One region of the Mesorhizobium sp. M1A.F.Ca.ET.072.01.1.1 genome, then DNA from elsewhere that is predicted to be linked to it. Evidence: predicted binding sites of a transcription regulator. Region 1 holds the regulator's gene; the other holds the start of a gene.
What was found. Region 1 encodes PhoB, which activates phosphate uptake and scavenging genes when phosphate is short. Its sites were predicted from a motif close to TGTCATNNANCTGTCAT; they were not measured.

Region 1 (3,205 bases):
ATCGATCTGGCGCGTCGCCGGGTCCTGTGCATGATCGAGAGGCCGCGCTGACTGGGAGGAGAAAAAATGTCGGTCGGAATCCGCCACGACGATCTGCGCCGGCGCAACCGCGCCATGGTGCTCTCGGCCCTGCGCCGGGCCGGCCAGCCGTCGCGCACGGAAATCGCCGCGACCACCGGGCTCAGCCATTCGACCATTTCGGCGATCTCTTCCGACCTGATCCAGGAAGGCATCCTGGCCGAGAGCAAGCCGAGCGAGACCGCGTCTCTGAAGCGCGGCCGGCCACAGGTGGGCCTCGCGCTCAAGCCTGAGGCGGCAGCGGTGGTAACGGTGGTGCTGTCGCTCAATTTCCTCTCGGTCGCCGTTATCGATTATGCGGGCCAGGTCATCGCCGAGGAGCAGCGCCGCCTCGATACGCTCACCATGCCGCGCGACGAGCTGATCGGCGAATGCTTGGCGATCGTGCGGCGCCGGCTGGACGATCCGGACCTCGACGTCGGCAGCGTCGCCCGCATCGCCATGGGCATCCAGGGCATCACCGATTCCCATGCCCGCGCCATGCTATGGTCGCCGATCACGCCGCTGACCGACATTCCCTTCGCCGACATCCTGGAAAAGGAATTCGGCATTCCGGCCACCATGGAAAACGACTGTAACATGATGGCGGTGGCGCTGCAGTGGCGCGATCCCGACCGCTATCGCGACAATTTCATCGCCATCCTGCTCTCGCACGGCATCGGCATGGGCCTGGTTCTGAAAGGCGAGCTGTTCACCGGCACACATTCTTCCGGCGGCGAGTTTGGCCACATGATCCATCGCCCGGGCGGCGCGCTCTGCCGTTGCGGACGCCGCGGCTGCGTCGAGGCCTATGCCGGCAACTACGCCATCTGGCGCAGCGCCATGAAGATGAGCGAGGACGCCGAGCCGGTCGATGTCGGCGACGCCGACATGCGGGCGCTCGCCGCCAAGGCGCGCGAGACGGATGGCCCGGAGCGCGAGGCCTATCGCCGGGCCGGGGAGGCGCTGGGCTTCGGCCTCGGCAGCCTGTTCGCGCTGATCGATCCAGCGCCGGTCGCCATGGTCGGCGTCAGCGCCGCCGCCTTCGACCTGATCGAGCCGGCGCTGCGCGAGGCGATCGGCCAGACCGCCGGAGGCCAGCATTCAAACTCGATCTCCTTCGATACCGAGCCGAACGAATTGCCGTTGATCCGCGAAGGCTGCGCCGTGCGCGCGCTGACCTTCGTCGACCAGGAGATTTTCGCCCCGGGCGTGCAGGCAAGAGCGGGCAAGAACGTGGCCTGAGCAGCTTCGATAGCGATCGTTGGCTTCTGTGCGTCCTGCAGACGGCGGAGATTAGCGAAGGCCCCGCAGCTTCGTCATTCCAGGGCGGAGCAGGAGCGAAGCTCCGTCGCGGAGACCCTGGAATCCATGCCATTACCTCAATCGTCGGATGAGCGGAGCAGAATTTCTGCACCGCCGCGGCGCGTGGAAGTCGCGTGGAGTGTCGGGTCTGCGCCGCGTGGCGACGCTTCGTGCTCCGCCCGTGGACGGCGAAGCACCAGCGTCTCGATAACCCGCCAGCGCAGATAGAACCCGTCAGACCTTCGGTGCCCTGGATCTAGTCTTCCCTGATCGCGTAGCCCGCCCCGCGAATGGTGCGGATCACATCGGGCATCCGGCCGTTGTTGACCGCCTTGCGCAGGCGGCCGACATGCACGTCCACGGTGCGCTCGTCGATATAGATCGTCTCGCCCCAGACATTGTCGAGCAGCTGGCTGCGCGAGAACACCCGGCCGGGATGCCGCATCATGAATTCGAGCAGCCTGAACTCGGTCGGGCCGAGCCGGATCTCGCTCTTCTTGCGGTAGACGCGATGCGATTCGCGATCGAGCACGATGTCGCCGACCTTGAGCACGCTGGACAGCACCTCCGGCTTGGCGCGGCGCAGCAGCGCCTTGACCCTGGCCATGAATTCCGGCGTCGAGAACGGCTTGACCAGATAGTCGTCGGCGCCGGTCGAGAGGCCGCGCACCCTGTCGCTTTCCTCGCCGCGCGCGGTCAGCATGATGATCGGCAGGCGTTCGGTCTCGGGCCGCATCCTGAGGCGCCGGCAAAGCTCGATGCCGGACACCGCCGGCACCATCCAGTCGAGCACCAGAAGGTCGGGCACATTCTCCTGCAGGCGGATCTCGGCCTCGTCGCCGCGCGTCACCACCTCGACCTGATAGCCCTCGGATTCGAGGTTGTAGCGGAGCAGCACCCCCAGCGGCTCCTCGTCCTCCACCACCATGATGCGTGGCGCGATCATTTAGCAGGCACCTTCGCTGTCAGGCCGCCGGCGCCGACATCGCCGTCTCGTCCTGCTTAGGACGATTCGCGGGCAATTGCGTGCCGGTCAGCACATAGTAGGCGTTCTCGGCGATGTTGGTGACGTGGTCGCCGATGCGCTCCAGATTCTTGGCGCAGAACAACAGATGCGTGCAAGCCGTGATGTTGCGCGGATCCTCCATCATGTAGGTCAACAGCTCACGGAAGACGGCGGTGTATTTGACGTCGATGCGCTCGTCGTCGTTGCGGAGCTTGGCGAGCGCCGTGGCGTCGCCGGCCGCGTATTCCTCGATCACGCCCTGGACCTGGATCAGCACCAGCTGCGCCATCGAGTCGATGGAGTGCGACAGGTCGCGCGGCGCGGCGCTGACGCCGACCGAGCCGACGCGCTTGGCGATGTTCTTGGCAAGGTCGCCGATGCGCTCGAGATCGCCGGCCATCCGGATGGCGCCAACGACGTTGCGCAGGTCGTCGGCCATCGGCTGGCGTTTGGCGATCAGCGTGATGGCGCGATCGTCGAGCTCGCGCTGGCGCGCGTCCATGATGGCATCGTCGGAGACCACGCGCTGCGCCAGCGCGTTGTCGGAATTCAGCAGAGCCTTGGTCGACGCGCCGACCATCGAGCCGGCAAGATCGCCCATGTCGCGGATGAGCTGGCTGATCTGCCTCAGATCCTCGTCGAAGGAAGCGACCGTATGGGCCATGGTTATGTCCTCGTATGAACTCAGCCGAAGCGGCCGGTGATGTAGTCCTGCGTGCGCTTCTCGCGGGGCGAGGTGAAAATCTTTTCGGTCCGGTCGAATTCGATCAGCTCGCCGAGATACATGAACGCCGTCTGCCGCGAGACGCGCGCCGCCTGCTGCATGTTGTGGGTGAC
Region 2 (3,205 bases), on a different contig from region 1:
AAGCTGCTCGGCACCGGGGTCCTGGCCCTGACCATCGATCAGGGCGCACACACGCAGCGCTATCAGGGCATCGTCCAACTCGACGGCACATCGCTGGAAGAAGCCGCGCGCACCTATTTCCGCCAGTCGGAGCAGATCCCGACCGATCTGAGGATGTCGGTTGCGAAGCTGGTGACCCCGGGCCCGGGCGGGGCCCGCGAGCAATGGCGCGCCGGCGGCATCCTGGCGCAGTTCCTGCCGCAGGCGCCCGAACGCATGCGCGTGCCCGATATTTCAGGCGGCGATGGCGATCCACGAGACGTGACGCACGAACCGGCCGACAATTCCTGGCGGGAACTCTTGGCGCTGCTCGGCACCATCGAGCCGACCGAGCTCATCGATCCGACGGTGGGCGCCGAGCGGCTGCTCTATCGCCTGTTCCACGAGCACGGCGTGCGCGTCTTCCGCGGTGTGCCGGTCGCCGATCAGTGCTCCTGCTCGCGCGACAAAATCCGAGGCATTCTCGAAGGCTTCTCGGCCGAGGAGATCAAGGACTCGACCGAGGACGGCGGCATCCATGTCGCTTGCGAGTTCTGCTCGACGCAGTACGACTTCGATCCGGCGGAGTTTGCGGCGGAGTGAGAAAGCTCCGGTTCCTCGCCCCCGCTTTGCGGAGGCGGGGAACTCGAGTTCTTTAATTCACCGTCCTTTTCGTCCCCGGCATATCGAGCGAGAAAGCCGGAATGGCGACGTCGAACGTTTCGCCGCGGCCGTTGCGCATCGTATAGTGGCCGACCATGATGCCGGATGGCGTCGAGAGCGGGCATCCCGACGTGTACTGATAGCTGTCGCCGGGGTTGAGCTCCGGCTGGTCGCCGACCACGCCCTCGCCGCGCACCTCTTCGACTCGGCCACGCCCGTCGGTGATGTGCCAGTAGCGCGACAGAAGCTGCACGAACTCGTCCGACCGGTTGTCGATCGTCACCTGGTAGCCCCATACATAGCGGTTTTCGGACGGATCGGAACGGTCCTCCAGATAGAACGGCCTGACCTGCACTTCGATGTTGCGCGTCACGGCGCGATACATGAGCCACTCCGGTGCCGCAGGAAACATTTTGTCGCGCTTCGCGGTTCTACTCCGCAGCGTCGCCAGCCTGCCGGCTTTTCCACCGCAAGTGCCGACAAACAATGTCATTTAAGTGACACATGACAATGTTGGTGTGCACAAACCGTGCGGGCGACTCGGGCGCTTTGTCGAGTGATGAAACGGCCGCGGGCGGCCTTTCCGGAGTGACCAGATCTCGATGGAACTGACCCTCGCAGCCGCCTTTGCCTCCTCGGCCCTTCTTTTTTCCAACCTTGCCAGCATCCTGCTCGCGTCGTCGCGGCTGAAGGCTCGTTGCGCCATTCCCGCGCCCTCCGGCGGCCTGTCGCCTGTCTCGATCGTCGTGCCGTCGCGCGGTGTGGAGCCGTTCACGCAGGAGACGCTCGACCGCGCATTCTCGCTCGATTGGCCGCGCTACGAACTGATCTTCTGCGTCGCGCACGCCGAAGATCCCGTGGTCAAGCTGATCAACGCCGCCATCGCGCGATTTCCGAATGTTCCGGCGCGGCTGCTAGTCGGCGATGACAGGATCAGCGCCAATCCCAAGCTCAACAACTGCATCAAGGGCTGGCAGGCGGCGCGGCACGACTGGGTGATCCTCGCCGATTCCAACGTGCTGATGCCCAAGGACTATGTCCAGCATCTGATGGCGGCCTGGCGACCGGACACCGGCCTCGTCTGCTCGACGCCGATCGGCTCGCGGCCGGACGGTTTCTGGGCCGAGGTCGAATGCGCCTTCCTCAACACGCTGCAGGCGCGCTGGCAATATGCCGGCGAAGCGCTCGGCCTTGGCTTCGCCCAGGGCAAGAGCATGCTGTGGAGCAAGCCGATGCTAGATGCAAATGGCGGCATCCAGGCTTTGGCCGCCGAGATCGCCGAGGACGCGGCGGCGACCAAGCTGGTCAACAGCCTAGGCCTTCGGGTCAATCTCGTGGCCTCGCCCTTCGAGCAACCGCTCGGCCAGCGCACGCTCGCCGAAATCTGGTCGCGCCAGGCGCGCTGGGCGCGGCTGCGCCGCGTCACCTTCCCATTGTTCTTCGCGCCCGAAATCCTGACCGGTGTGGTCGTGCCGCTGCTTCTGGCGCTGATTGCGGCGGCAAGCGCCGGTGCCAGCCTGCCCACGACCGCGCTCTGCGTGCTGGCGATCGCCTATGTGCCCGAATGCATGCTCGCCTGGTCAAAGGACTGGTATCTGTCGCCGCGCAGCGTCACCGCGATGATCGTGCGCGACGCGATGCTTCCCGCCATCTGGGCGCGCGGCTGGCTTGGCGGAGCCGTCGAATGGCGTGGCAACGCAATGACAATCCGCAACAGCGGGATGACTGAACTCGAAGAGATTGCTTGAGCCGGCTGCGGCTCAAGCGCGCTCTTTGCAGCCGTGGCGGTTCATTCCTTCGCCGCCTTGAGCGCCTGTTCGATGTCGGCGAGCAGGTCGTCGGTATCCTCCAGCCCGACGGAGAGCCTGAGCGTGCCTGGTCCGATGCCGAGCTCGGCGCGCGCCTCGTCGCTGAGGTTTTTGTGCGTCGTCGTCGCCGGATGCGTGATCAGGCTCTTTGCGTCGCCGAGGTTGTTCGAGATCAGTACGATGTCGAGCGCGTTCTGCAAGGCGAAGGCCGCCTGCTTGCCGCCCTTGACGTCAAGGCAGATCAGCGTCGAGCCGCCCGACATCTGCTTCCTGACGATATCCGCCTGGGGATGGTCGGCCCGGCCCGGATAGATGACGCGGGCGATCTCCGGCCGGCCGGCCAGGAAGTCCGCGATCTTGCCGGCGCTTTCGGTCTGCTGGCGCACGCGCAGCGGCAGCGTTTCGAGGCCTTTCAGCAGCGTCCATGCGTTGAATGGCGACAGGCTCGGGCCGGTGTGCCGGAAATAGTCGTGCAGGTTCTCGTCGATCCACTTCTTGTCCGACAGGATGACGCCGCCGAGGCAGCGGCCTTGTCCGTCGATATGCTTGGTCGCCGAGTAGACCACGATATGGGCGCCGAGCTGCAGCGGCTTCTGCTGCAGCGGCGTGGCAAAGACGTTGTCGACGATCACGCGCGCGCCGATCGAATTGGCTAAAGCGGCGACAGCGGCGATATCGACCACTTCCAGCGTCGGGTTGGTCGGGCTTTCCAGGAA

Region 2: the regulator PhoB is predicted to act here: its motif matches at 1,169-1,185, upstream of EOA32_RS10250 (ceramide glucosyltransferase).

What each region holds. Positions count from the first base shown of each region.
Region 1 covers NZ_RZSF01000138.1:897-4,101, reverse strand. The annotation lists gene EOA32_RS19335 (ROK family transcriptional regulator) at 67-1,302, shown strand; gene phoB (phosphate regulon transcriptional regulator PhoB) at 1,619-2,308, opposite strand; gene phoU (phosphate signaling complex protein PhoU) at 2,328-3,032, opposite strand; gene pstB (phosphate ABC transporter ATP-binding protein PstB) at 3,053-3,205, opposite strand, start outside.
Region 2 covers NZ_RZSF01000050.1:17,213-20,417, forward strand. The annotation lists gene EOA32_RS10240 (Hsp33 family molecular chaperone) at 1-621, shown strand, start outside; gene apaG (Co2+/Mg2+ efflux protein ApaG) at 674-1,066, opposite strand; gene EOA32_RS10250 (ceramide glucosyltransferase) at 1,284-2,429, shown strand; gene EOA32_RS10255 (O-succinylhomoserine sulfhydrylase) at 2,471-3,205, opposite strand, start outside.